2 regions of the Pseudomonas bijieensis genome follow, and region 2 is predicted to be linked to the other one. Evidence: riboswitches for the same ligand, from Rfam matches in the RefSeq annotation. Region 2 holds a riboswitch; the other holds the start of a gene.

Region 1 (14,744 bases), 2.6 Mb from region 2:
CGAAACCCAGCCCGAACGCCTTGGCCAGCGCTCGCAGCAGGCTCGACTGCGCGCCCTTGCCATCGCCACGGGGTATGCGCAGCAACGCCAGCAGCGTGTCGATACGCAGGCGACCGCTGGGCGACTCACCAAAAATATGCAGGCCATCGCGGATCTGCGATTCCTTCAAATCACACAGATAGGTGTCCAGGCGCGGCAGCCAGATCGCTGCGTCGGCATCGCTGTCGAGCGCGGCATCGAGTTGCAGCTCGCGGTCGATGTGCGTCTCACGCACCAGGTTCAGGATGTCCCGTTGCAGTTCCCGGGCGCGGCGCGGATCGAGCAATTGCGCTTCGTAGTATTCGTCGGCCAACAGCTCAAGGTTACGCAATGGACCGTAGGTTTCGGCGCGGGTCAGCGGCGGCATCAAGTGGTCGATGATCACCGCTTGAGTACGACGCTTGGCCTGAGCGCCCTCACCCGGGTCGTTGACGATGAATGGATAGATATTCGGCAGCGGTCCCAACAATGCATCGGGCCAGCAACTCTCCGACAGCCCGACGCCCTTGCCCGGCAGCCATTCGAGATTGCCGTGCTTGCCGACGTGGATAACCCCGTGGACGCCGTAGGTGTGGCGCAACCAGAAATAAAACGCCAGGTAACCGTGGGGTGGCACCAGGTCAGGATCGTGGTACACCGCGCTTGGATCGACCTGATAACCCCGGGCCGGCTGGATGCCGACGAAGGTCAGGCCCAGGCGCAGACCGGCGACCATCAGGCGCCCGTCGCGGAACATCGGATCCTGCTCGGGCGAGCCCCAACGCTCCAGCACCGCCTGGCGGTTGGCCTCGGGCAATGCCTCGAACAGGGCCTGGTAAGCGTCGAGGGCCAGGCTCTGGTGACACGGGCGCAAGTCGAGGCTGTCCAGGTCGTTGCTGACGCCACCGAGCAATTGCTGGATCAGCGCGGTACCGCTGGTTGGCAGTTCGCCCGGCAATGGATAACCCTCGGCCTGCATGGCGCGCAGGATATTCAGCGCCGCCGCCGGGGTATCCAGGCCGACACCGTTGCCGATTCGCCCGTCCCGGGTCGGGTAGTTGGCAAGGATCAGCGCCACGCGCTTTTCGGCGTTGGGCAGGCGCGCCAGGGTGGTCCAGCGCCGGGCCAGTTCGGCGACAAAATCCATGCGTTCGGGCACGGCCCGGTAACAGACCACATCGCTCTGGCTGCGCTCGCTGCGCCAGGCCAGGTCCTTGAAACTGATGGGGCGGCTGATGATCCGTCCGTCCAACTCCGGCAAGGCAATGTGCATCGCCAGGTCCCGCGGGCCCAGGCCCTGTTCGCTGGCGCGCCAGCCGGGTTCGTTGTCCTGGGCACAGATCGCCTGGATCACCGGGATGTTGCGGCGAAACGGCCGCAGGTGCGGCGCTTCAGGGCTGGATTGGGCGAAACCGGTGGTGTTGAGAATCACGCCGGCTTCGACCTCATCCAGCCAATCTTCCACCAGCGCGAGGCAACCGGGTTCCTTGAGGCTGGCCACGGCAATCGGCAACGGATTGAGCCCCGCCCCTTGCAGGCGCTGGCAGAACACGTCGATGAACGCGGTGTTAGCCGCTTGCAGGTGGGAGCGATAGAACAGCACCGCCGCCACCGGTAGATCGGCCTGCCAGTCGGCTTGCCAATCGCCGAGGCTGGCGTTGGTGTTTGCGGGGTGATAGATCGCCGTGCGCGGCAGGGTTTGCGGTTCCCCCCACGGATAATCGCGGCCGAACCATAGGCTGCCCAGGTTGTGAAACAGGTCCAGGGCATTGCCCAACCCGCCCTGGCGCAAGAACTGCCAGAGCCGGTCGCGATCCTCGATGGGCACGTTGCTCAGGTCGCTGAGTTCCGGGTCCGGGCGATCGTCCCCCGGTACCAGGATCAGCTTCACCCCACGCCCGGCCAGCTCCATCAGGCGCTCGATGCCGTAGCGCCAATAGCCGATACCGCCGTGCAGCGACAACAGGATGACCTTGGCGTGGCGCAGTACATCCTCGAAGTACAGGTCCACCGAGGCGTGGTTCTGCACCTGCATCGGGTTGGCGAGACGAAACTCCGGGTAATCGTCCGGCAATTGCCTGGCCGCCTCGGCCAGCAGCGCCAGGCTGGAGTCGCCGCTGCACAGGATCACCAGTTCAGCGGGGGTTTGCCCCAGGTCGGCAATGTTGTCGTCCGATACAAAGCCGCCGGGCTGGGTCCTGAGCAGGTGCATGGCTTAGGCGCTGAGGGCGGCGCGCAACTGCGCTTCAAGCAGCGCGGCATCGAGCGCCTGGCCGATCAGCACCAGCCGGGTGACCCGCGCTTCGTCGGCGCCCCACTGGCGGTCGAAATGCTTGTCGAACCGCGTACCAACGCCTTGGATCAGCAAGCGCATCGGCTTGTTCGGGATCGCCGCGAAACCCTTGACCCGCAGCACGCCGTGCTGGACCACCAGTTGCGTCAGCGCGTCCAGCAACAGGCTTTCGTCGGCCTGGGGCAACTCGATGGAAATGGAATCGAAGGCGTCATGATCATGGTCGTCATCGTCACCATCGTGGTGATGGTCGTGATGGCTGTGGCGGCCGTCGATGTGCTCTTCGGAACCGGCGCCCAGGCCGATCAGCACGTCCAGCGGCAGGCGACCGCTGCTGGCTTCGATGACCTTGACCGCCGGCGGCAGCTCTTCGGCCACTTCCAGGCGGACTTTGGCCAGGTCTTCCGGACTGATCAGGTCGGCTTTGTTGAGGATCACCAGGTCGGCGCTGGCCAGTTGATCGGCGAACAGCTCGTGCAACGGTGATTCGTGGTCCAGGTTCGGATCGAGTTTGCGCTGGGCATCGACCTGGTCAGGGAAGGCAGCGAAGGTACCAGCGGCCACGGCCGGGCTGTCGACCACCGTGATTACCGCATCGACGGTGCAAGCGCTGCGGATTTCCGGCCATTGAAAGGCCTGGACCAACGGCTTGGGCAGGGCCAGGCCGGAGGTTTCGATGAGGATGTGGTCGAGATCGCCGCGCCGGGCCACAAGTTCGCGCATCACCGGGAAGAACTCTTCCTGCACGGTGCAGCACAGGCAGCCGTTGGCCAGTTCGTAAACGCGGCCGTTGGCTTCTTCTTCGGTGCAACCGATGGAGCACTGCTTGAGGATCTCGCCGTCGATGCCCAGCTCGCCGAACTCGTTGACGATCACAGCGATGCGGCGGCCCTGGGCGTTGTCGAGCATGTGCCGCAGCAAGGTGGTTTTGCCCGAGCCGAGGAAACCGGTGACGATGGTGACGGGAAGTTTGGCCAGTGTTTTCATCCGATGCCCCTTGGCAAAGTGGCGGGCAAACGGGACGACAACCGCAGGCAAGGCACGCGCGGAAGATTTCGCCACCGGATCACCCCGCCCGGTTGTAGTGAGAATCTGTGTCGAGGCAGGTCTCCTGGCTGACGGCGGGCCAGTCATTGACTGGCGATTGCTGCGCCTTCCCGTGCGCCTGTTGTAATGGGCATGCACAGTGGCCTTGCAGAAACAGCACCGTTCACAGTTGCGGGGGCAGCCGCGGCTTGGACCGCGTTCCCTTCTTAGCTTCGGCACAGGCCGAAGAACCTCGAAGGCGCAAGGCTACGCAGGGTGTGGGGGGCGGGTCAATCTCCAGAGCGTTCTGCGGTGCATGGGCTGCCGTCATCGCGAGCAGGCTCGCTCCCACAGTTGATCTTTGTTGAACATAACTGTTGTGTCCGACGCGATTCATTGTGGGAGCGAGCCTGCTCGCGATGGGTTCAACTCGATGTCAATCTGGAAACCCCTGCCAATTGACGCCCCGCCCCCGCCCATGCTCTCCTGTGCGCCTAGTTTTGGGTGCCCTTCACAGGGTGAAACGGGAAACCGGTGAATCGTGTGCTTTACTTCAAAGCCACGTCAGTCCGGTGCTGCCCCCGCAACGGTAAGCGAGCGAAGCGTCTGAACCACTGTGTCTTTCGACATGGGAAGGTGACGCTTGCAGGCCAGGCACAAGCCCGGCCCCTCGCAAGCCCGGAGACCGGCCCATGACTCATGCATCAACAAACCCGCGGTGGGCGGGCGCTGTTCGAACCTTGGCGGGCTTTCGCCCGGGGTTTCATTGCGCTCGTATCACCCACTGAACAAGAACAGAGGGAAGCGCCATGTCGACTATCAGCAGCACCGCCCGCACCGCCAGCAGCACCACCACCCTGAGCCAACGCCTGAGCGCTGCGATCTTCGCCTCGATCCTGGGTGCCGGCCTGGTCTATTTCGCCGGTTTCTCCCACATCGAAGCGGTGCACAACGCGGCCCACGACACCCGCCACAGCGCCGCCTTCCCGTGCCATTGAGAACCGACGACATGATCAAGCGTATCGCGCAGACCGCCGGTTTCAGCGGCTTGCTGGCCGCCCTGCTGCTGACCCTGCTGCAAAGTTTCTGGGTATCGCCGCTGATTCTCCAGGCGGAAACCTTCGAGAAGGCCCCGGCGACCGAGGTCCATGAACACGCCGACGGCGTGGCTCACACCCATGATGCCGAGGCCTGGGAACCGGAAGATGGCTGGCAGCGCGTGCTGTCCACCACCGGCGGCAACCTGGTGGTCGCGGTGGGTTTTGCCCTGATGCTGGCGGGCCTGTACACCTTGCGCGCCCCGACTCGCACCTCCCAGGGCCTGCTCTGGGGCCTGGCCGGTTATGCCACCTTTGTCCTCGCGCCGACCCTCGGCCTGCCGCCGGAACTGCCTGGTACGGCGGCGGCCGATTTGGCCAAGCGGCAGATGTGGTGGATCGGCACCGCGGCGTCCACGGCGGTGGGCATTGCCTTGGTCGCCTTCGGTCGGCATTGGCTGCTCAAGGTGCTGGGGGTGGCGACGTTGCTGGTGCCCCACGTCATTGGTGCGCCGCAGCCCGAAGTCCACTCGATGCTGGCGCCCGAAGCGCTTGAGAGCCAGTTCAAGATTGCCTCGCAGTTGACCAACGTCGCGTTCTGGCTGGCCCTGGGCCTGATCAGCGCCTGGCTGTTTCGCCGCGATAGCCAAGCCCACCACGACGCATGACCACCGCGCCGATCCTGGTGATCGGCCTGGGCTGCCAGCGCGGCTGCCCGGCCAGTACGCTGCGGGCCTTGCTCGATGAGGCGTTGCTGGCCCACGGCATCGCACTTGATCAAGTGCAGGCCCTGGCGAGTATCGACCTCAAGCGTGACGAACCGGGCCTACTGGAACTGGCCGGGCAACTGGCACTGCCACTGACGTGCTTCAGCGCCGAGCAGTTGGCCGGTTACCAGGGGCGACTCAGTCACCGCTCGGAGATCGCCTTCGAGCGGACCGGTTGCTACGGCATCGCTGAAAGCGCCGCCCTGGCCCTGGCCGACCAATTGGGCGCCACGTCCGCAACGCTGCTGATCGCTCGCCAAAAAGGCCCCAAGAGCACGTTGGCATTGGCGGTTGTGGAGTAAATCCCGATAATCCGCCCCCAGGATCATGAGCGATTTTCATCTGGGCAACGCTCACCCACCTTCTACAGGAGCCGGTCATGACCGTTTACTTCATCGGCGCCGGCCCCGGCGACCCGGACCTCATCACAGTCAAAGGCCAACGACTGATCCGCAACTGCGCGGTGATCATCTACGCCGGCTCCCTGGTGCCGACGGCCGTGCTCGAAGGTCATTGTGCAGAACAGGTGATCAACAGCGCCGAGCTGCACCTGGAACAGATCATCGAATTGATCAAGAGCGCCCATCTCAAGGGCCAGGACGTGGCCCGGGTGCATTCCGGCGATCCGAGCCTGTACGGCGCCATCGGTGAGCAGATTCGTTGCCTGCGGGAACTGGACATCCCTTTCGAGATCATCCCTGGCGTCACCGCGACCTCAGCCTGCGCCGCCCTGCTGGGCGCCGAACTGACCTTGCCGGACATCTCCCAAAGCCTGATCCTCACCCGCTACGCAGACAAAAGCCCGATGCCTGCTGGGGAAGAACTCAGCAGCCTGGCGCAGCACGGGGCGACCATGGCGATTCACCTGGGGGTCAATCATCTGGAAAAGATCGTCAGTGAACTGCTGCCCCACTACGGCGCCGATTGTCCAATCGCGGTGATTCACCGGGCCACTTGGCCGGATCAGGATTGGGTGCTGGGGACGCTGGCCGATATCGCCGAGAAGGTTCAGGCCAAGGGTTTTCGCCGTACGGCGCTGATTCTGGTGGGGCGCGTGCTGGGTAATGAGGTGTTCAGCGAATCGTCGCTGTACCGCGCCGGACATGCGCATCTCTACAGGCCCTGACTCGATCAGCAAGAGCCAACCGGGATCCCCTGTGGGAGCGAGCTTGCTCGCGATAGCGGTGGATCAGCCAGCAGCGATGTTGAATGTGCCGACGCCTTCGCGAGCAAGCTCGCTCCCACAGGGATTGGCGGCGGTCGGATCTGCGCCCATAAAAAAACGGTGCTCACGGGCACCGTTTTTTATATCCGCAGCGAACACCTATCAGTAGTAGGCGTTTTCTTTCTGCGTATGGTCGGTCACGTCGCGCACGCCCTTGAGCTCTGGAATGCGCTCGAGCAAGGTGCGCTCGATGCCTTCCTTCAAGGTCACGTCAGCCTGGCCGCAGCCCTGGCAGCCGCCGCCGAACTGGAGCACGGCGATGCCGTCTTCCACCACGTCGATCAGCGAAACCTGGCCGCCGTGGCTGGCCAGCCCCGGGTTGATTTCGGTTTGCAGGTAGTAATTGATGCGCTCGTTGACCGGGCTGTCGGCATTGACCATCGGCACCTTGGCGTTCGGCGCCTTGATGGTCAACTGGCCGCCCATGCGGTCGGTGGCGTAATCGACCACCGCATCGTCCAGGAACGCTTCGCTGAACGAGTCGATGTACGCGGTGAAGCTCTTGAGCCCCAGCGCGGTGTCTTCGGCTTTCTCTTCCCCCGGCTTGCAGTAGGCAATGCACGTCTCAGCGTACTGGGTGCCGGGCTGGGTGATGAAGATGCGGATCCCGATACCCGGGGTGTTCTGCTTGGACAGCAGGTCGGCCAGGTAATCGTGGGCGGCATCGGTAATCGTAATAGCGGTCATGGGAACTCCTCGCAGGCTTGCCCGCAGTTTACGCCAATCGACGCGCCGGACAAAGTCCCAGTATTTTTGTCGGGAAAGCAGCCAGCGGCGACGGGTTCCGTCGCCGGGCCTCCCGATCAGAGGTTCTGGTAGCGATTCATGTCCAGCACGCCGCTTTCCACCGGCTCCGTCTCCTGGATGTACTGGTTCAGGTCATGGAAGTAGTACCAGAACTGCGGGTGGCTGCGGCGAATGCCCCAGCGCTCGACAATCCGCTCGAACGCCGGCGCATCCTGGGCGTTTTCCATGGCATCGACGAACGTCGGCACTTGCCCGGCGGGGATGTTGAAGATGAAATTCGGGTAGCTGCTGAGCACGCCCGGATAGACCGTCAGCGTGTCCAGACCCGGCTGGTAGCGTGCCTCCTCGCCCAGCAGGAACGCCACGTTGCTGTGGGCACGGTTGCGCAGCAGGCTGTAGACCTCACGATGGCCGCTGGCGGTTTCGATGCGCAGCAGGGTCGCTTCCGGCAGTTGGTCGATCACCTTGAGCCCCGCCGCCGGGCGCGACACCAGCCGACTGAGGGCCTGCTCGGCGTTTTGCAACGTCGGATCGATGTTCGGCCGCGAGCAGTAGGCGCCGTCGCAACGGTTGATCGGATCGGGCCGCGCATTCAGGTCGCCATAACGGGCCAGCAGTTGCCGGGCGAAATCGCGCTTGGGGTCGCGTTCGTCGAGCTTGAGGGCGGTCGGCTTGTCGTCGTCGATGGACTCATAATCGAGCCACATCTTGAACTTGCCGCCGGCCTGATACCAGTCGTCGAGATAGCCTTCCCGGGAGTCGGCCGGCATCAGGCGCAGGAAATTCTGCTCCGCGCCGTTGCGGATCAGGTCGAAATACAAGCGGGTCTGGGCCTGGTGGGAGACGTTGCCGAACACATCGAAATTCACTGCCAACTGGTAATAGGTACGCTCCAGCAACGGGAAATCGAACAGCCACATCGTCTGCGGCACCTCCCCGATCAACCCCTTGGTGACCGAAGCACTGTCGAAATGCCGGAAAATGCTCAACAGCGCATTGTCATTGCCAGCCCATAGCGTCGACCAGCTCGGCGCCGGAAGCTCGGCGTAATTGTCGCGGCGCAAGGCTTCGTACTCGTTGCGTTTGTCCCGGTAGTCGAGCCAGAGGCTGAGGACGCTGCCCACGTCATCGTTCTGCCCCGGCATCGCCAGCAACGGCGTGGCCTGGCCGCGGTAGTTCGGGTCGGTGATGTACAGGTCGTGTTCGGGAGCCTGGAACAGCGCCCAGAAATTGTCACGGATTACGTCCGTGGCGATCTGTCCCCGGCACACCGGTCCGCGAATGAAGGTGCGCACGAAATACTCGGCGTTATCGAGCATGAACTGGTAGCGGGCCTGCGCCGGAATCGCTTCAAACGTGGAAAACGGATTGGCCCGGCGCTCCGGCCCATAGCCCGGCAAGGCGCTGACCTGCCATTTGCCGCTGTAGAACAGGCTCTTGATCCGCGCCATCTTCGCCGCGCTCAAGCCATAGGTGATGTGGGTCTTGTGCACGATCACCCCTTGCACCGGCCAGAGCCGGTAATAGATGCGGGTGCCGGGATCGTCGTTCGGACGGCGGGTGTTGATCAGGTCGATGGGCTGGCCGGTGGGCGTGCGCGAACGCACCCATTGAAAGAAATGCCCCGGTTCGCCGTCCTTGAAATAGATATGCGCCAGAAACCAGTGCTCGAACAGCCAACGGCCCACCAGGCTCTCCCGGGCACCCGGGGCGTTGAGCAGGTTTTCCCATTGCACCACTTGCAAGGCTTCGGCGGCGCTCGGGGCCAGGGCCTGCTGATCGATGGGAGCGCCGGCGGCCAGCCAGCGCTGCAGGGTCTGGTATTGCTGGTCGGTCAGGCCGGTGACGGCCAAGGGCATGCCTTCCCTGGGATGGGCGCCTGCGTATTCGTCGAATTGATCCGGCAGCGCACAGCTGTTTTCCCGATTGAGGCCCAGCACGATGTCTTCCGGCAGCTTGGCGTTGGGCTGCAGCGGCGTGCGGTGGCCCAACTCCAGCATGCGTGCCATCAGGGCCGCCTGGCTGCCTTGGGCGTCGAGCACCGAATAGAAGCCCTTGCGCTGCCAGGCGCGCTGCCCGGAGGCGTCATAGAACAAACGGGTCGGATCGGCAGCCTGACGGCGCTCGCCGTCATACACCGACAGCTTGCTCGCCCCCCGTGCCGCGCCTTCGCCGCTGCCCAGGTTCAACTGGCAGGCGGAATCGTAGCAGGCATGGCAGGCCACGCATTTTTCCGTGAAGATCGGCTGGATGTCGCGTGTGTAGGAGATCGCGGGAGCGGGACTCCCGGCGGCTGCGGCAATAGACAACAGCAGCAACAGACTGCCGAATAAGACGCGGTACGGCATGTCTCGGGTCCCTAAGAGATAGTCCGGCGATTCTACCGGGCCAGCATCGCCTTGCAAACATGAGCGATATTCATGCAAAACCCCATCATGATCAAATCCTGCACAGGTTTGCTATCATCCCGGCCTTCGTAATGGTCTTTTTTTCCAGGTAGTCCTATGTCCGATCGCAGCGCTCGCCTTTATCTTCTCCAGCAAGCCCTCAAGGAACGCATCCTGATCCTCGACGGCGGCATGGGCACGATGATCCAGAGCTACAAGCTGGAAGAACAGGACTATCGCGGCAAGCGTTTTGCCGACTGGCCGAGCGACGTCAAGGGCAACAACGATTTGCTGGTGCTCAGCCGTCCCGACGTGATCGGCGCCATCGAAAAAGCCTACCTGGATGCCGGCGCCGACATCCTGGAAACCAACACCTTCAACGCCACCCAGGTGTCCCAGGCCGACTACGGCATGCAGGGCCTGGCCTACGAGCTGAACCTGGAAGGCGCGCGCCTGGCCCGCAAGGTGGCCGACGCCAAGACCCTGGAAACCCCGGACAAACCGCGCTTCGTCGCCGGCGTGCTCGGCCCGACCAGCCGCACCTGCTCGCTGTCGCCGGACGTGAACAACCCCGGCTACCGCAACGTGACCTTCGACGAACTGGTGGAGAACTACACCGAGGCCACCAAGGGCCTGATCGAAGGCGGCGCCGACCTGATCCTGATCGAAACCATTTTCGACACACTGAACGCCAAGGCGGCGATTTTCGCCGTACAAGGGGTCTACGAAGAGTTGGGCGTTGAGTTGCCGATCATGATCTCCGGCACCATCACCGACGCCTCCGGCCGCACCCTCTCCGGGCAGACCACCGAAGCGTTCTGGAACTCCGTGGCCCACGCCAAGCCAATCTCCGTGGGCTTGAACTGCGCCCTGGGCGCCAGCGAATTGCGCCCGTACCTCGAAGAGCTGTCGAACAAGGCCAGCACCCATGTCTCGGCCCACCCGAACGCCGGCCTGCCCAATGAGTTCGGTGAATACGATGAGTTACCCGCCCAGACCGCCAAAGTCATCGAGGAATTCGCCCAAAGCGGTTTCCTGAACATCGTCGGCGGCTGCTGCGGCACCACCCCGGCGCACATCGAAGCCATCGCCAAGGCCGTGGCCGGCTATGCACCGCGACAGATTCCGGAGATCCCCCGGGCCTGCCGCCTGTCGGGCCTGGAACCGTTCACCATCGATCGCAGTTCGCTGTTCGTCAACGTCGGCGAGCGGACCAACATCACCGGTTCCGCCAAGTTCGCCCGGCTGATTCGCGAGGACAACTACACCGAAGCCCTGGAAGTGGCCCTGCAACAGGTCGAGGCCGGCGCCCAGGTGATCGACATCAACATGGACGAGGGCATGCTCGATTCGAAGAAGGCCATGGTGACCTTCCTCAATCTGATTGCCGGCGAACCGGACATTTCCCGCGTGCCGATCATGATCGACTCGTCGAAATGGGAAGTGATCGAGGCCGGCCTCAAGTGCATCCAGGGCAAGGGCATCGTCAACTCCATCAGCATGAAGGAAGGCGTCGAGCAGTTCATCCATCACGCCAAGCTGTGCAAGCGCTACGGCGCCGCCGTGGTGGTGATGGCCTTCGACGAAGCCGGCCAGGCCGATACCGAGGCACGCAAGAAGGAAATCTGCAAGCGCTCCTACGACATCCTGGTCAACGAAGTCGGCTTCCCGCCGGAAGACATCATCTTCGACCCGAACATCTTCGCCGTCGCCACCGGTATCGAAGAGCACAACAACTATGCCGTGGACTTCATCAACGCCTGCGCCTACATCCGCGATGAGCTGCCCTACGCGCTGACCTCCGGTGGCGTGTCCAATGTGTCGTTCTCGTTCCGCGGCAACAATCCGGTGCGCGAGGCGATCCACTCGGTGTTCCTGCTCTATGCGATCCGCGCGGGCCTGACCATGGGCATCGTCAACGCCGGCCAACTGGAGATCTACGACCAGATCCCGGTGGAGTTGCGCGACGCCGTGGAAGACGTGATCCTCAACCGTACCCCCGAAGGCACCGACGCCCTGCTCGCCATCGCCGACAAGTACAAGGGTGACGGCAGCGTCAAGGAAGCGGAAACCGAGGAGTGGCGCGGCTGGGAGGTGAACAAGCGCCTGGAACATGCGCTGGTCAAGGGCATCACCACCCACATCGTTGAAGATACCGAGGAATCGCGACTGTCTTTCGCCCGGCCGATCGAGGTCATCGAAGGCCCGCTGATGGCCGGCATGAACATCGTCGGCGACCTGTTTGGCGCCGGCAAAATGTTCCTGCCCCAGGTGGTCAAGTCCGCCCGGGTGATGAAGCAGGCCGTGGCCCACCTGATCCCGTTCATCGAGGCGGAAAAAGGCGATAAGCCGGAGGCCAAGGGCAAGATCCTCATGGCCACGGTCAAGGGCGACGTCCATGACATCGGCAAGAACATCGTCGGCGTGGTGCTCGGTTGCAACGGCTATGACATCGTCGACCTGGGCGTGATGGTTCCGGCGGAGAAGATCCTGCAGGTAGCCAAGGAGCAGAAGTGCGACATCATCGGCCTGTCCGGCCTGATCACCCCGTCCCTGGATGAGATGGTGCATGTGGCGCGGGAGATGCAGCGCCAGGACTTCCACCTGCCCTTGATGATCGGCGGCGCGACGACGTCCAAGGCCCACACGGCGGTGAAAATCGAGCCCAAGTACAGCAACGACGCAGTGATCTACGTCACCGACGCCTCCCGCGCCGTGGGCGTGGCGACCCAATTGCTGTCCAAGGAACTCAAGCCGGCATTCGTCGAGAAGACCCGCCTGGACTACATGGACGTGCGCGAACGCACGGCCAACCGCAGCGCCCGCACCGAACGCCTGAGCTACCCCGCCGCCGTGGCCAAGAAGCCGCAGTTCGACTGGAGCAGCTACCAGCCGGTCAAGCCGACCTTTACCGGCGCCAAGATGCTGGACAACATTGACCTGAACGTCCTGGCCGAATACATCGACTGGACGCCGTTCTTCATTTCCTGGGACCTGGCCGGCAAATACCCGCGCATCCTCACCGACGAAGTGGTCGGCGAAGCGGCCACCGCGCTGTACGCCGACGCCCGGGCGATGCTGCGCAAGCTGATCGACGAGAAGCTCATCAGCGCCCGTGCGGTGTTCGGCTTCTGGCCGGCCAACCAGGTGCATGACGATGACCTGGAAGTCTACGGCGACGATGGCAAGCCACTGGCGCGCCTGCATCACCTGCGCCAACAGATCATCAAGACCGACGGCAAGCCGAACTTCTCCCTGGCTGACTTCGTTGCCCCCAAAGACAGCGGCGTGACCGACTACGTCGGCGGTTTCATCACCACCGCCGGCATCGGCGCCGAAGAAGTCGCCAAGGCCTACCAGGAAGCCGGCGACGACTACAACTCGATCATGGTCAAGGCCCTGGCCGACCGCCTGGCCGAAGCCTGTGCCGAATGGCTGCACCAACAGGTGCGCAAGGAGCACTGGGGTTATGCCCAGGACGAGAGCCTGGACAACGAGGCGCTGATCAAGGAGCAGTACACCGGCATCCGCCCTGCCCCCGGCTACCCGGCCTGCCCGGATCACACCGAGAAAGCTACCCTGTTCCGCCTGCTCGACCCCGAGGCCAGCGAACTGAAGGCCGGACGCAGCGGCGTATTCCTCACCGAACACTACGCCATGTTCCCGGCGGCAGCGGTCAGCGGCTGGTATTTCGCCCATCCCCAGGCGCAGTACTTTGCCGTGGGCAAGATCGACAAGGACCAGGTCCAGAGCTACACCGCACGCAAGGGTCAGGACCTGAGCGTGACCGAACGCTGGCTGGCACCGAACCTGGGTTACGACAACTAAGTCCGCAGCAATTGACTATGCTCTCCACATACGACCTTGTGTATGGAGAGCATCATGGACGAACCGACCGAAAATAAGGCGCCCACCCTCTGGCAAATGCTGCACAGCGTGGGAGCTGCGGCCTTTGGCGTGCAAAGCGGGAAAAACCGCGCCCGCGACTTCACCCATGGCAAGCCGAGCCACTTCATCATCCTCGGCATCCTGTTTACGGTGATTTTCGGGTTGACGTTGTATGGGATCGTCAATCTGGTGTTGTACTTTGCGGGCGTATAGAACGTATCTGCACAGTATGGAACCAGATCTCTCTTTCGAACCGAAACAGTCATATTCCCCGTCTCGCCAGCCTCGATCTGAGCCGCTCTAGCGCCGCCCCAGCGCATCGAGCGAAAAGGCATAGCGCTCGCCATCCGGGTGGGACACCAGGCTGAAGCGCTTGAAGTCCAGGCGGTAGTCCTTGGCAGGATTCATGTTCAGCCACGCGCGGGCGCGGGCCGGATCGAGCGATTGCATCAGGTCGAGCTGCTGGTTGTAGCCGCCATGACGCGCGAGATCGACGCCCTGGGCATGATCATGGAGCATGACCATGGCCCAGCCGCCCAGGCTGAAATGCCCGGTGAACAGGACGCTCAAGCGCCCGTCGATACGAGCCTGGAGCGCCGCCCTGGAGCTGTTCATCGCGCTGAACAACACGTCCTTGCCTGGCTGGCGACCGGCCTCCTCGAATGCCTGCATGGCGCCCAGGGCCATTTCATCGTTGGCCGACCAGACCAGCGCGGTCTGTGGATAACGCTTGACCAACTGGCTCGCCTGCTCATAAGCCCGCTCGCGATTCCACTCGCCATAGACCAACTGGCGCAGATGCACTTGCGGGTGCTCGGCCAGCGCCCGCTGCAAGCCTTTCTCGCGCAGTTGCGCCGAAGGGGTGAGTTTCTTCCCGGAAAATGCCAGCAAGTCGAGGGTCTGCCCAGGCGCCAGCGGCCCGTACTGACGCAACAGCTCCTTGAGCATCAGGTAGCCGCTGCGCTCATCGTTGGGCACCAGGCTGCCGAGCAACTCGGCAGGCAGGGTACCGCCCTCCGCCAACAGGCGACTCTGATCGCTGGTCAACGTGTTGTTCACCAGAAACAGCTTGACCCCACTGCCCTGCGCCAATTGCAGGATTCGCGGGGCGACATACTGTTCGTTGACCAGCACCAGATAATCCGGACGGTCTTGCGCCGTAATAACCTCGCGCGCCTGGCGAATCATGAGCTGGGGGTCGCGTTCGGCATATTCCACACGCAGCCGCAAGCCCAGTCCGCTGGCCGCCGCTTGCATGAATTCGGTATAGCTGACCCAGAAGGTTTCGGTGGAATGCCCCGGGTTAAGGAATACGACTGAAGGAGCCGCCGGCCTGGCAGCCACAGCCTCGATCGA
Region 2 (14,744 bases):
ATTGATGCACAGACATTGGGAAGGAAGCATGATGCGTGTATATACCCGCGATTAAGTGAATGCAAATTTAAATGAACGCTACCTCGCCGACAAGCTCCGGCTTCAACGCAACGCCAACGCGACCAGAACGGCGGTTTCCAGCAGTTCCAGCAAGGCGCCTGCCGTATCTCCGGTGCAGCCTTGCAGCCTGCGCAGCATCATCCGTCGCAACCCGACGAAGACCAGCGTGGCCACCCCCAACGCCCACAACCCGGCCCAGCCCAACAGCAGCAGGCAAGCTAGCGCACAGGCCGACAACACCTGCCAGCCCGAGCGGCGCGGCAAGTGATCGGCGAGCGCCTGGCCTAACCCACCGGCACGTACATACGGCGTCGTCAGGAACAACCCCAGCAATGCGCCACGCCCCAGCATCGGCACGATGAGCAACGCCAAGGCCTGCTCCTGTTCGATCAACGCCACCAGCGCTGCCCATTTGAGCAGCAACACCAACACCAACGTCACGACGGCAATCGGCCCGCTGCGCGGATCCTTCATGATCAGCAACGTCCGTTCGCGATCGCCGAAACCGCCGAGCCACGCATCGGCGCTGTCGGCCAGGCCATCCAGATGCAGCCCACCGCTAAGCAACACCCACGCCGCCAGCAACAACGCGGCATGAAGCAGCAACGGCGCACCCATCAGCAACGAATCCAAAACCCATAACAGCCCGCCGAACACCAGCCCTACCAGCGGATAGAACAGCAGCGAACGACCCAGTTGCTCGGGTTCGGGCATGCCAGGCAGGCGAACCGGCAGGCTGCTGAGAAATTGCAGGGCGATCCAGAAGGGCAACATGTTCAAAGCGCCTCTTTAAGCACTAAACCTGCCGACACTGCCAGGGAAAACAGCGCGCCATGACCGACTTCGACATTGAGCAACTGCTCCCGAGGCAGGCCGCGGGCCTGGGCCAGCAGCAGGCGCATCACGCCGCCATGGCTGACCAGCAAGACCCGCTGACCGGCATAGGCCGCGTGCAGGCGTTCGACCGCCGCCAGGACGCGGCTGGAAAACGCCAGCACCGGCTCGCCTTCGGGGGGCGTGAAGGCATAGGGATCGGCCCAGAACCGGCCCAATGCCTCGGCGTCGGTGTCCATCAACGCCGCCGCGCTGCGACCTTCCCAGGCGCCGAAATGCAACTCTTGCAGGTCTTTGTCCAGGTGCACCGGCACGTTGAGCCGGGCGCCGAGTTGCTCGGCGAAACGGGCGCAGCGCTGCAAGGGTGAGCTGACCAGGCGATCCCAGGGCCCGCCCTGGGCGACAGCCGTGTGCATCTGCTCCCAGCCCCTGGCCGTCAAGGCGTCGTCGAGGCTGCCGCGCAAGCCGCCGCCCAGTTCGGTTTCGCCGTGACGCAGCAGGTCCAGGCGCAAGGTCATGCCGGGCGATCCGCCACGGCCGCTTCGGCAAACGTCGCCATCTGCCCGTGCAGGTCACACGCCAGGCGCAGCAGCGGCACCGCCAGCGCCGCGCCACTGCCCTCACCCAGGCGCAGGCCGAGATCCAGCAGCGGTTCGGCGCCGAGGGTTTCCAGCACGTGGCGATGGCCCGGTTCGGCGCCGCGATGGGCGAACAGCAACCACGACCGGCACGCCGGATTGAGGCGTACCGCCACCAGGGCCGCGACGCTGCAGATGAAACCATCCACCAGCACGACGACGCCCTGCTGGGCACAGGCCAGGTACGCACCGACCAACGCGGCGATTTCAAAACCGCCGAGGTTGAACAGGATCTGCAGCGGGTCGTTGCCCTGGGCAGCGTGCAACGCCAGGGCCCGTTCGATTACCAGGGCCTTGCGGCCGACGCCCGCCGCGTCCAATCCCGTGCCCGGCCCCACCAGATGCGCCACCGGGCATTCGAGCAAGGCGCAGGCCAGGGCGCTGGCGGCGGTGGTGTTGCCGATGCCCATCTCGCCGCCGATGAACAGTTGCGCCCCGATGGCGACGGCACGGGCCACGCTGTCGCGGCCGGCGTGCAAGGCTTGTTCGCCCTGGGACGCGGTCATGGCTGGGCCCTGGAGGAAATTCGCCGTGCCAGGGCCGACATTCAGATGGCGCACACCGGGCAGGTCGAGCGAAGGCGTCACGGTGCCCAGGTCCACCACTTCCAGGGACGCGCCCAGTTGCCGCGCCAGAACGCTGATGGCCGCGCCGCCGCTGACGAAGTTGAGCAGCATCTGCCCAGTGACTTCCTGGGGATAGGCCGATACGCCTTCAGCCACCACGCCGTGGTCACCGGCAAAAATCGCGATCCACAGCCGATCCAGGCTCGGCTTGACCTGCCCTTGCAGGCCCGCCAGTTGCACCGCCACCGATTCCAGTCGGCCCAATGAACCGGCGGGTTTGGTCAGCTGTTGCTGACGGGCCGTGGCCTGCTCCAAAGCCTGGGTATCGAGGGGCTTGCATGGGTCCAGCCACCAGCGGTGATTCATAACGCAGTACCTTTGAGGGTCAGGGGCAGGCCGGCGACGGTCAGCACGACGCGCTGACAACGTTCGGCCAAGGCTTGATGCAGCCAACCGGCTTCATCGACGTAACGGCGAGTCAACTCGCCCAGCGGCACGACACCCATGCCGGTCTCGTTGCTGACAAAAATGATTTCACCGGGCAGCGCGGCCAGGCAGTCCAGCAGCGCTTCGCGCTCGGTATTGAGTTGCTCGGGATCGTCGAGCATCAGCAGGTTGGTCAGCCACAGGGTCAGGCAATCCACCAGCAGGCATTGCCCTGAAGCGGCGTTTTCCCGCAGCACTCGGGCCAGGGCCAAGGGCTCCTCCAGCAGCGCCCATTCGGCCGGACGGCGGGCGCGGTGTTGGGCGACCCGTGCGTTCATCTCGCCGTCCAGGGGTTGGCTGGTGGCGATGTAGGTCACGGGGAATCGGGTGTCCGTGGCGAGCTTTTCCGCCAGGCGACTCTTGCCGGAGCGGGCGCCGCCGAGGATGAGTTGCAGCATGTTTTTTACCTTTCAAATAGGCGGTGTCGCTGCCGGCCCCATCGCGAGCAGGCTCGCTCCCACAGTTGATCTAGGGTGTACATGAATTCTGTGGTCATCCGAGATCCAATGTGGGAGCGAGCCTGCTCGCGATGACGGCGGTACAGCCACCTCAAATCCCACAAAGTTCACGCAGCAGCCCAGTATCCAAATGCCGCTCCACCAGATCCGCCAACCGCTCGATGTCCCGCTCGCGCAAGCCGTGGTAGTCCACCGTTTGCACATCCTGCAACCCGGCCCAACGCAACAACGCGCTGCTGGCCTGGGGCGACTCGAACAGCCCGTGCAGGTAGGTGCCGAAAATCTGCCCGTCGAGGCTCTGGGCGCCGTCGCAACGACCGTCCTCTAGGTGCACCGCCGCATGTTCCAAGGCCGGGCCGCTGGTTACGCCGGCATGAATCTCATAGCCACTGACTTCGGCCTCTTCCAACGCCAACCGCCCGCGCACATTGCGCAATTGCTTCTCGTGTTCCAGGGTCGTTTCGAAAGCCAGCAAACCCAACCCGGCACTGGAACCCGCCGCCCCTTCCAGCCCCAGCGGGTCGTGGACGTGCTGGCCGAGCATCTGCAAGCCGCCGCAGATGCCCAGCAACTTGCCGCCGTAGCGTAGGTGACGCTGGATCGCCGTGTCCCAACCGTTGGCGCGCAGATAGGCCAGGTCGCTGCGCACGCTTTTTGAACCGGGCAGGATGATCAGGTCGGCCGGCGGGATGGTTTGGCCGGGGCCGATGAATTGCAGGTCGACCTGGGGGTGCAGGCGCAGCGGATCGAAATCGGTGTGGTTGCTGATGCGCGGCAACACCGGCACCACCACCTTGAGCACTTGCTCGGCCTTGTCGGCCTGGCGTTGGTCGAGGCCGTCCTCGGCTTCCAGGTGCAGGTCCATCACGTACGGCAACACGCCGATCACCGGTTTGCCGGTGCGCGCCTCCAACCAGTCCAGGCCCGGTTGCAGCAAGGCGATGTCGCCGCGAAAACGGTTGATGATGAAGCCCTTGACCCGCGCCTGCTCGCTGGGGGAAAGCAACTCCAGCGTACCGACCAGATGGGCGAACACGCCGCCACGGTTGATATCGGCGATCAGCAGCACCGGGCAGTCCACCGCCTCGGCAAAACCCATGTTGGCGATATCACCGGCGCGCAGATTGATCTCCGCCGGGGAGCCGGCGCCCTCCACCATCACCACCGGATAGGCCGCGCTCAAGCGCGCGTGGGAGGCGAGCACGGCTTGCATCGCGATGGCTTTGTAATCGTGATAGGCCACGGCATTCATGGTGGTGACGGCGCGGCCATGGATGATCACCTGGGCGCCGGTGTCGCTGTTGGGCTTGAGCAGCACCGGGTTCATGTCGGTATGCGGTTCGAGCCCGGCGGCCTGGGCCTGCACGGCTTGGGCGCGGCCAATTTCGCCGCCGTCGGCGGTCACGGCGCTGTTGAGGGCCATGTTCTGCGGCTTGAACGGCACCACGCTCACACCCTGGCGCCTGACCCAGCGGCACAGCGCCGTAACCAAGGTACTTTTGCCAGCATCGGAGGTGGTGCCCTGCACCATCACTGTGGTCATTGAACGTCCTTGGCGTAGGCCTCGAAGGCCTGTTCGAGGCGCAGGAATTCGCCGTCGTCAGCCGGCAGTCCGAAGCGCAGGCTGCCGGTACTGGTGAACAACCGCAGGAGAATGCCGCGATGGGCCATGAAATCGTGAAGCCCCTCGGCGTGCTCGGTGACCAGCCACTGGAACAATCCGCAGCCGCCCTGAGGCTTGAAACCGTGATGCTCGAGCACCAGCGCCAGGCGTTGGCTGGTGGCTTCGCAGCGTTGGCGTTGACGGGCGTGGGCGTCGCTGTCCAGCAAGCACGCCTGGCCCAAGACCCGGGTCGGCCCGCTGACGGCCCATGGCCCGACCTGTTCGGCGAGCAACTTGAGCAAGCGGCGCTCGGCCAAGACAAAACCCAGGCGCACCCCGGCCAGGCCAAAGAACTTGCCAAACGAACGCAGCACGATCAACCCGACCAGATGGGTGTGCGCCGCCAGGCTCAGCGCCGGTGTGATGTCCATGAAGGCTTCATCCACCACCAGCCAGCCACCGCGCTGGGCCAGGCGGGCATGCCAGTCCAGCAAGCGCTCGGGCGCAAGGCTCAGGCCCGTGGGATTGTTCGGATTGACCACCACCAGCACATCGAGGCTGTCGATGAAGAAATCCACCTCCGACGCCAACACTTCGCGCACGATGTAGCCACTGCGGCGCCAGGCTTCGGCATGTTCGGCATAACACGGCGAAAGCACGCCGACCTTGCCGGCCCGACGCAAACGCGGCAACAACTGAATAGCCATCTGCGAACCGGCCACCGGCAGCACATCCAACGCACCGTAGTAATCGCAGGCGGCCTGCTCCAAACCATCATCGGTTTCCGGCAGGCGTGCCCAGGCCCGCTGGGGAATAACCGGGACGTCGAATGGCCAGGGCGCCAGGCCGCTGGACAGGTCGAGCCAATCCGCCTCGGCAATGCCGTATTGCCGGGCCGCGTTGCGCAGGCGTCCACCGTGTTCAAGCATAAAACTCAGCTCCCAGGCAGAGAATCAGCAACCACAACCATACCCCGCGCTGGACCAATTGCCAGCCGCGATCGATGGAGTCGGCACTCGCCGACAAGCCTTCGCCCAAGGGCGGACGTTGGTGCAGTTCGCCGTGATAAACCGCCGCCCCGCCCAGCTCGACGCCCAGCGCGCCGGCACCCGCGGCCATCACCGGCCCGGCGTTGGGGCTGTCCCAGGTTGGGCCTTGGGTGCGCCAGCACTTGAGCGCCAGGCGGGTCTTGCCGAGCAGCGCGTAGGTCAACGCCACCAGGCGCGCCGGGATGTAGTTGAGCACGTCGTCGATCTTCGCCGCCGCCCAGCCAAAGCGTTCGAAGCGTTCATTGCGATAGCCCCACATGGCGTCGAGGGTATTGCTCAAGCGGTACAGCACCACGCCGGGCGCGCCAGCCACGGCGAACCAGAACAGCGCGGCGAACACCGCGTCGCTGCCGTTTTCCAGCACCGATTCGGTGGCGGCGCGGGCCACGGCGGTCTCGTCCAGTTCTGCCGTCTCGCGGCTGACCAGATAGCCGACTCGCAGGCGCGCCTCGTCCAGATCACCACTGCGCAGCGCCCGCGCCACCGGCTCGACATGTTCGCCAAGGCTGCGCAGGCCGAGGGCACAGTACAACGCCAGGATCTCCACCAGCCAACCCACCACAGGCGCCCAGGACAGAGCCGTGGCCAGCAGGGTCAGCGGCACCACGGCGATGATCCACGCCGTCACCCCGTGGCTGCGCCAGCCGCGCCCGCCGGAATTGAAGCGTTGTTCGATGCGATCGGCAAAGCCACCGAACGCCACCAACGGATGCCAGCGCCGGGGCTCGCCCAACAGCGCATCCAGCGCCACCGCAGCGGCACTGAGCAACGCCACACTCATGGGCTCACACCCCAATGGTTTTCATACAGCAGTTCACTGAGCGGACGCGGCTGCGCCCAACCTTCCAGGGCGAGCATTGGCGCCGGATAAAATCCCTCGACCGGGCCCAGACAGAGTACCGCCAGCGGCTTGGCCCCGACGGGCAGGCCCAGCAGGTCGGCCAGGGCCTGGGGTTCGAACAGCGATACCCAGCCCATCCCCAACCCTTCAGCGCGAGAGGCCAGCCACAGATTCTGGATTGCGCAGGACAGCGAGGCCAGGTCCATTTCCGGCAAGGTCCGGCGACCGAAGATGTGCCGCTCGCGATCATCCATCAACGCCGCCACCAGCACTTCGGCGCAATCGTCGATGCCTTCGACCTTGAGCTTCATGAACTCATCGCTGCGCTCGCCCAGGGCCTCGGCGGTGCGGACGCGTTCCTGCTCCACCAGTTGGCGGATCTGCCCACGCAAGGCGCGGTCGCTGATGCGAATGAATCGCCATGGTTGCATCAGGCCGACGCTGGGGGCCTGGTGCGCGGCTTCCAGCAGACGGCGCAGCAGGGCCGGTTCGACCGTGCCGCCGGTGAAGTGACGCATGTCACGACGTTCGGCGATGGCGCGGTAGACCGCTTCGCGTTCGGTCTGGGAGAAAGCGGTATCTGTCATGGCCTCTTCGCGAGCAAGCTCGCTCCCACACTGGCTAGCGCAGCACTTGAGATCACACAATCCCCTGTGGGAGCGAGCCTGCTCGCGATAGCGGTCTCAGGATCAGGCGCAAACAACCCGGCAATCGCCCGCGGATTCGACGGAAAATAAAAATGCACATAGGAAGCCGTCATCCGCCCCTGCCGGAATACCGCCTCCGCTCCTCTCCCGCCATTGGGGCTATGCCCACGGGCAATCGGTTCAACCTCGGTGCTGGTCAGGGAGTGATGATAGGTGTGCCCACGCAGGTTGCCTTCCGGCAAATCCACCGATTGCAGCGCCAGGGCCGCCAGGCGCTTCTGCATCTGCGCATCGCCGGCCAGCAAACCCAGCAGTTCGGCGCGCACGCCGTCGACATCGGTCAATGAATCGAGCAGGTACAACATGCCGCCGCATTCGGCGAGCAACGGTTTGTCGGCGGCATGATGGGCACGGATCGCCGCCAGCATCGCCGTGTTCCGGGCCAGCGCGACGTGGTGCAGTTCCGGATAACCGCCGGGCAGATACAGGCTGTCCGCCTCGGGTAGCTCGCTGTCATGGATCGGCGAAAAGAAGCTCAATTGCGCGCCCATGGCCCGCAGCAGATCAAGGCTTGCGCCATAGGTGAAGGCGAACGCTTCGTCACGGGCCACGGCGATGCGTACCCCAGCGAGCCACGGCTCAACAGCGATCACCTCGGGCGCGGCGAATGCCACCGCTGGCGGCAGCTCTACTTCGCAACTGCCGGCCAAGGCCTCGGCCGCCGCGTCGAGGCGCAGGTCGAGGTCATTCAATTCACGGGCCTGGACCAGGCCGAGATGACGGCTGGGCAATTCGATGCCGGTTTCCCGGGACAACGCGCCGTACCAGCGCAGGCCTTCGGTCAGGCTGCCTTCGAGCAATTGTGCGTGGCGCAGGGTGCCGACGCGGTTGGCCAATACTCCGGCGAATGGCAAGTCCGGCTGATAACGCGCCAGGCCAAGGGCCAGGGCGCCGAAAGTCTGGGCCATGGCCGTGCCGTCGATCACCGCCAGCACCGGCACGCCAAAATGCCGCGCCAGGTCAGCGCTGGACGGGGTACCGTCGAACAGCCCCATCACCCCTTCGATCAGGATCAGGTCTGCTTCAGCGGCGGCCTCCCACAACAGCCGACGGCTCTCCTGCTCGCCGACCATCCACATGTCCAATTGATAGACCGGCGCGCCGCTGGCCCGCTCCAGGATCATCGGGTCGAGGAAGTCCGGGCCGCACTTGAAGACGCGCACCTTGCGTCCCTGGTTGCGATGCAACCGGGCCAGCGCCGCGGTGACGGTGGTCTTGCCTTGTCCCGAGGCCGGAGCGGCGATCAGCACTGCCGGGCAGTGGCGAGCATCACTCACAGTTCGACGCCTTTCTGCGCCTTGATGCCCGCCTGGAACGCATGCTTGATCATGCCCATTTCAGTCACGGTGTCGGCCAGCTCGATCATCTCCGGCTTGGCGCCGCGACCGGTCACCACCACATGCTGCATCGGCGGACGGGCCTGCAGATCGCTCAACACCTGATCGAGGTCGAGGTAACCGTGCTTGAGGGCGATATTGAGCTCATCAAGCACCACCAGGCCAATGGACGGATCGCTGAGCAATTGCCGCGATACGGCCCAGGCAGTTTCAGCGGCGGCGATGTCGCGCTGGCGGTCCTGGGTTTCCCAGGTAAACCCTTCGCCCATCACATGAAAACGTACCTGCTCCGGGAACCGGCGGAAAAACAGCTCTTCACCGGTGCTGTTGCGCCCCTTGATGAACTGCACCACCCCACATTGCATGCCGTGCCCCATGGACCGGGCCAGCATGCCGAACGCCGAGCTGCTCTTGCCTTTGCCGTTACCGGTCAGCACCAGCAGCAAGCCACATTCGTTCGGCGAATTGGCGATGCGCTCGTCGATCACGGCTTTCTTGCGCAGCATGCGCGCCAGGTGGCGTTCGTCGCGATCAGGGGTGTCGGTCATGGGAGCTCTCCGTTGGGATTGGATAACGGCGGGCGGGCACAAAAAAAGACGGCAACAAGCCTGGCATCGCCCACCGTGATGCCGTTGGATGAATCAGGCCGGTCTCCGGGCTCATGAGCGGCGCAATGCCTGGCTGCGCGCCTTCCCATGTCGACGACACAGTGGCATAGGCACAGCGTTGACTCATTTACCGTTGCGGGGGCAGCGCCGGGTTCGTGTGCACTCACCGGCTTCCCTGTTTCACTCTATCGACCGGGGTCATAGAGCACCTGAAACAAGCGGCGAAGGTTAGAGGGTTGGGGGTGGAGCGTCAATTAAAGCCGCCATGGGCCATGCACCAAACATTGGCCCCGATCAATAAAATGACGCCAATCTTGTGCCACGCTACGGCAAGTGATATCAAATAGGCATCATGACCCGATATCACAAGAACAAGAGGGCAAAAACATGCAAGGCATGCTCATCAGCAATCCAAAGCTGGAATTCCTGCGCCCGGTGCTGGAACGCTGGTTTGATTGTATCGACCGCTACAACGCCGTGCGCGGCGATAACGACACCCCGTACTGGTTCGATGAACGGGCCAACCTTGGCCTGTTGTCGGCTGCCGCCTGGATGGCCGAGATGGTCACGCTGCAGAGCGCGCCGACCCGCAAGCAGAATGAAGAAGGCGAACGCAACGTCAGCGCCGATCTGTTCATCGCCGGCGCCGATGAGCGCGCCTTTATCCAAGCCACCCAACGCTGGCCCAAGGTCACCAACCTGAACCTGACCCAACCGCTGTCGGAAGCCACCAGCGACGCCAAACGCATCAGCTACGCCAGCGACCTGAAGCTGGGCTGCCTGTTCGTCTCACCACAAAAGGCCCAGCAAAGCGCCACGCCCGAAGAATTGCAGGACATGGTCGACGACCTGCAGAAGGAGAACACCTGCGCCGTGGCCTGGTACTTCCCTTACGCCTATCGCAAGTTGCGCAACGAAGCCGGGCATTATCACCCAGGCATCGCGGTACTGTTCAAACAGGCCCACGGTTGATTCCTTCAGGAACGATCTGTGGGAGCGAGCAAGCTCGCTCCCACATTGGATTTTCAGCAGATACAACATCCATAGACACCACAGCAATGCCTGACTGACTGCCATATCCACAGTTGAACCATCGCGCGTCTACGCTCCTCTATGAATAACTACATGCATTCATAGGGAAGCCAGCATGCTCAAGCCACCCCATCTCCTGATCGTCGCCCTCGCCGCCGGGCTTGTCGCTTGCGGCGAGTCTTCCACCTTGCAAGTGTCCGATGGCACCGGGCCTGCGCCGAAGCTGCCCGAACCGAACAAGACTCTCGTCCCGACCGTCAACATCGCCGAAGCCATCGGCTGGCCCGAAGGCGCCAAGCCAACCCCAGCCCAGGGCCTGCAAGTGGGCGCGTTCGCTGAAGGGCTGGACCATCCGCGCTGGCTGTATGTGTTGCCCAACGGTGATGTGCTGGTGGCCGAAACCAACGCTCCGCCCAAGCCGGACGACGCCAAGGGCATCCGTGGCTGGGTGATGAAAAAGGTCATGGGCCGCGCCGGCGCCGGAGTGCCAAGCCCCAATCGCATCACACTGTTGCGCGACGCCAATCACGACGGCATCGCCGAAACCCGCACGGTGTTCCTGGAAAACCTCAACTCGCCGTTCGGCATGACCCTGGTGGGCAATGACCTGTACGTGGCCGATACCGACCGACTGATCCGCTTCCCCTACAAGGACGGCGACACGCAAATCAAGGCGCAACCGACCAAGGTTGTCGATCTGCCCGGGGGCACGCTCAACCACCACTGGACCAAGAACGTGATTGCCAGCCGCGATGGCAGCAAGTTGTACGTCACCACGGGCTCGAACAGCAACGTCGCGGAAAATGGCATGGAGGCCGAAGAGGGTCGCGCGGCCATTTGGGAAGTGGACCGTGCCAGCGGCAATCACCGGATCTTCGCCTCGGGCCTGCGCAACCCCAACGGCCTGGCCTGGGAGCCCCGCAGCGGCGCGCTGTGGACGGCGGTGAACGAGCGGGATGAGATCGGCAGCGACCTGGTGCCGGACTACATCACGTCGGTCAAGGACGGCGCATTCTATGGCTGGCCCTACAGCTACTACGGGCAGCACGTCGATACCCGGGTCGAACCGCAGAACCCGACGCTGGTGGCCAAGGCCATCGCCCCGGACTACGCCGTCGGCCCCCACACCGCTTCATTGGGCCTGAGCTTCGCCGAGGGCAGCACCTTGCCCGCACCGTTTACCGAAGGGGCTTTCGTCGGCCAGCATGGCTCCTGGAACCGTAAGCCCCACAGTGGTTACAAAGTGATTTTCGTACCGTTCAACGGCGGCAAGCCAGTAGGGCAACCGGTGGATGTGTTGACCGGTTTCCTGAATGCCGACGAAAAAGCCCAGGGCCGGCCAGTGGGCGTGGTGATCGATAAGCAGGGCGGGTTGTTGGTGGCGGATGATGTGGGGAACAAGATTTGGCGGGTGTCAGGCAAATAAGGCCGACACACCCTTGTGAGCGCCGCCCGAACTGTGGGAGCAAGGCTTGCCCGCGATGGAAGCGATGCGGTCTGTCAGAGATCGAGGCGCCTGTTTCGCGAGCAAGCTTTGCTCCCACAGATCAGGGCAACAACAACTCAGGGATTACGCGCCAGATGCTCCGGCTGCAACACCCGCTTGGCGCTCAGGTAGGCCTTCTGCCAATAAGCCTTGGACAGGCTATCGAGCTTGACCGTACCGCCAGTGGCCGGCGCATGAACAAAACGCCCCTCGCCCACATAGATCCCGGCGTGGCTGACCTGGGAGCCGCCGTTGGTGGCAAAGAAAATCAGGTCGCCAGTCTGCAAGGCTTCCTTGCCGACATCGGGAGCACGCATGCCGATCATTTCGCGGGTTGAGCGCGGCAAGGAAATGCCAGCGGCGTCGCGGTAGACATAACCAATCAGGCCACTGCAATCAAAACCCGAATCCGGTGTGTTACCCCCCCAACGGTACGGCGTCCCCACCAGGCCCAGCGCTCGGAAGAGCACATCTTCGGCGGCCGGGGAAAAGGATTGCGAGGGGGCAAAGACCACCGGTGCCGGCGGCGGTGTACGGCTGGCACACGCACTGAGCAGCGCGGCGAGGAACATGAGAGCGAGGCGGGCCGACGTCGACATATGCAGAACAATCCTGATCTGGATGCGGCTTTTCTGCCGTGGGCATGAAAACGAATCCGCCTGCGTAGTACGCAGGCGGATTGCCATCAATCAATGATCAAGGATTCTAGCGACTATGTGGCAAACTTCAAGTAAGACTTTAAGTTTGCCTTACAAACTGTGTGCTTACTTGCGAGCAGTCATCACAGTCGGTGCCATGGCGAGGGCGCGCTTGGCTTCGATGAAGGTCTTGCTCCAGTAGCTGTCGCCCAGGCTGTCGATCCGCACGCCACCGCTGCGGCGGCTGCTGGAATGGATGAACTGGTTGTCACCCAGGTAGATACCGGCGTGACTGACGCGACCACGACGACCGTTGGTGCTGAAGAACAGCAGGTCACCGGGCTCCAACTGGTTGCGTGCTACCAGTGGGGCGTTCACGTTGATCATTTCACGGGTGGAGCGCGGCAGGTTCATGCCGGCTTCTTCGCGGAACAGGTAACCGATGAAACCGCTGCAATCGAAGCCGGCTTCAGAGGTCCCGCCAAAACGGTAGCGAGTACCGATCAACGACATGCCGCGTTCCAGGATGCTGTCGGCCAGTACTGGAAGCTGGTAAGGCTTGCTGCCGGCGAAGGCTGCGAGCTCTTTGTCGGAGGCCATTTCTTCCTGGAACGCAACGGAGGAAGACTGGGCGGTAACGGAGTTCTTGACCTGTGGTTGTTGCTCTTGCTGGGACACTGGAGAGTGGGCAGCGCAACCGAACAACAGGGTAACGAGTGCGAGAGGCACGAGGGGTGCGAAGCGATTTAGCATGGGCACGACCGTGGCTGAAGTAGTAAAGATGGCGAGACTATGCCTTCTATCAACCTCATTTGCAAATTCAATCGATGCAAATGTGACTTCTCGGTTTTACGTTTACATCTAAGCGCTTAAGCCCATTTTGAATCTCACGAGGCCTGCAACCCAGCAGGGCCGCGGGTTTCGCCGTGTCCAAAGCAGGCTAAGAGCCACTAGTTGGAAAGGTTCTACCAACCCAAGGTTTCTTTCAAAAAAGGAATAGTCAGCTTGCGCTGGGCCTGGAGTGAGGCCTGGTCGAGGCGTTCGAGCAGCTCGAACAATGCACTCATGCTGCGGGTGCCACGGGTGAGGATGAAATGCCCGACTTCGTCGGTCAGGTGCAGGCCACGTCGGGAAGCGCGCAACTGCAAGGCACGGAGCTTGTCTTCGTCGGACAGCGGGCGCATCTGGAAAATCAGCGCCAGGGTGAGACGGGACTTGAGGTCCGCCAGCTTCACTGGCAGCTCCCGCGGTGACGTCGATGCGGCGATCAGCAAGCGTCGACCACTGTCGCGCAACCGATTGAACAGATGAAACAGCGCCTCTTCCCAATCAGCCTTGCCGGCCACGGCCTGGAGATCGTCCAGGCAAACCAGTTCGTACTGTTCCAGGTTGTCGAGGATTTCCACGCCGCGATCGAGCAACTCGGCCAACGGCAGGTACACCGCAGGTTCGCCCAATTGCTCGAAGCGCAGGCAAGCCGCCTGCAACAAGTGCGTGCGCCCTACCCCATCCTTGCCCCACAGGTAAATCAGGCTCTCGGTCCAGCCGGCGTCGGCTTCGCAAAGCCGCTCGACATAGCCGAGTGCAGCGGCATTGGCGCCTGGGTAGTAGTTGATAAAGGTGGCGTCATCACGCAGACGCACACCTAGGGGCAGCTGAATCGGTTTCATGCTGACTGAACAGTTCCCAAGGAACCGTTAGTGGCCTCTGTGTAAAGTGCGCAAAGTTTATACCCGTGACGCGGACCGCACAATGCGCCGGACCACGAGCAAAATCAAAGGTTTGCAGCGGCAAGGGCGCGGAGCGTCAGTTTCCCTGACACCCCACCCATCATTTGCCCTACAGGTCAGGGTCTTCGGCGCCGCTGTAGATGTCCGAATCTTTGTACAGATCGTGCATATGACGCACCAGCACCATGATCACCGCCGCCACCGGCAACGCCAGCAGGATCCCGGTAAAGCCGAACAACTCGCCCCCTGCCAGGATTGCGAAGATCACAGCCACGGGATGCAGACCAATGCGGTCGCCCACCAACAGCGGCGTCAGCACCATGCCCTCCAGGGCCTGCCCGACCATGAACACTGCCACGATACCCACCATCGGGTACAAGTCGCCGCCGAACTGGAACAACCCGGCGATCAATGCCGCGCCAATCCCGATCACAAAGCCCATGTACGGCACGATGGCCGCCAGCCCGGCGATCAAGCCGATCAACAGTCCCAGTTCCAACCCGACCAACATCAACCCAGCCGCATAGATGAAACCCAGGGCCACCATCACCAGCAGTTGTCCGCGCACGAACGCCCCCAGCACTTCGTGGCATTCGCCGGTCAGGGTCATGATGCGTTCTTCGCGATGACGTGGCAGCAGGCTGCGGATCTTGGCCATCATCAGATCCCAA

Evidence for each region. Region 2 has a riboswitch for cobalamin ahead of cobO (cob(I)yrinic acid a,c-diamide adenosyltransferase). Riboswitches for the same ligand answer to the same signal wherever they lie in the genome.
Region 1: linked by a shared signal. The riboswitch ahead of cobW (cobalamin biosynthesis protein CobW) and the one ahead of cobO (cob(I)yrinic acid a,c-diamide adenosyltransferase) in region 2 are both predicted to bind cobalamin.

The regions. Positions count from the first base shown of each region.
Region 1 is NZ_CP048810.1:1,746,549-1,761,292, forward strand. Features, by position in the region: gene cobN (cobaltochelatase subunit CobN) at 1-2,230, opposite strand, end outside; gene cobW (cobalamin biosynthesis protein CobW) at 2,234-3,298, opposite strand; cobalamin riboswitch at 3,396-3,608, opposite strand; cobalamin riboswitch at 3,823-4,045, shown strand; gene GN234_RS07360 (CbtB domain-containing protein) at 4,147-4,335, shown strand; gene GN234_RS07365 (CbtA family protein) at 4,347-5,042, shown strand; gene GN234_RS07370 (cobalamin biosynthesis protein) at 5,039-5,443, shown strand; gene cobM (precorrin-4 C(11)-methyltransferase) at 5,521-6,267, shown strand; gene nfuA (Fe-S biogenesis protein NfuA) at 6,469-7,053, opposite strand; gene GN234_RS07385 (fatty acid cis/trans isomerase) at 7,170-9,461, opposite strand; gene metH (methionine synthase) at 9,618-13,328, shown strand; gene GN234_RS07395 (DUF2970 domain-containing protein) at 13,383-13,601, shown strand; gene GN234_RS07400 (ABC transporter substrate-binding protein) at 13,689-14,744, opposite strand, start outside.
Region 2 is NZ_CP048810.1:5,843,410-5,858,153, reverse strand. Features, by position in the region: gene GN234_RS25925 (MarR family winged helix-turn-helix transcriptional regulator) at 1-30, opposite strand, end outside; gene GN234_RS25920 (adenosylcobinamide-GDP ribazoletransferase) at 103-834, opposite strand; gene cobC (alpha-ribazole phosphatase family protein) at 837-1,412, opposite strand; gene cobT (nicotinate-nucleotide--dimethylbenzimidazole phosphoribosyltransferase) at 1,409-2,464, opposite strand; gene cobU (bifunctional adenosylcobinamide kinase/adenosylcobinamide-phosphate guanylyltransferase) at 2,461-2,982, opposite strand; gene GN234_RS25900 (cobyric acid synthase) at 3,134-4,585, opposite strand; gene cobD (threonine-phosphate decarboxylase CobD) at 4,582-5,574, opposite strand; gene cbiB (adenosylcobinamide-phosphate synthase CbiB) at 5,567-6,475, opposite strand; gene bluB (5,6-dimethylbenzimidazole synthase) at 6,472-7,122, opposite strand; gene GN234_RS25880 (cobyrinate a,c-diamide synthase) at 7,119-8,519, opposite strand; gene cobO (cob(I)yrinic acid a,c-diamide adenosyltransferase) at 8,516-9,127, opposite strand; cobalamin riboswitch at 9,207-9,415, opposite strand; gene GN234_RS25870 (hypothetical protein) at 9,575-10,159, shown strand; gene GN234_RS25865 (PQQ-dependent sugar dehydrogenase) at 10,335-11,645, shown strand; gene GN234_RS25860 (C40 family peptidase) at 11,783-12,304, opposite strand; gene GN234_RS25855 (C40 family peptidase) at 12,470-13,096, opposite strand; gene hda (DnaA regulatory inactivator Hda) at 13,309-14,013, opposite strand; gene GN234_RS25845 (AI-2E family transporter) at 14,183-14,744, opposite strand, start outside.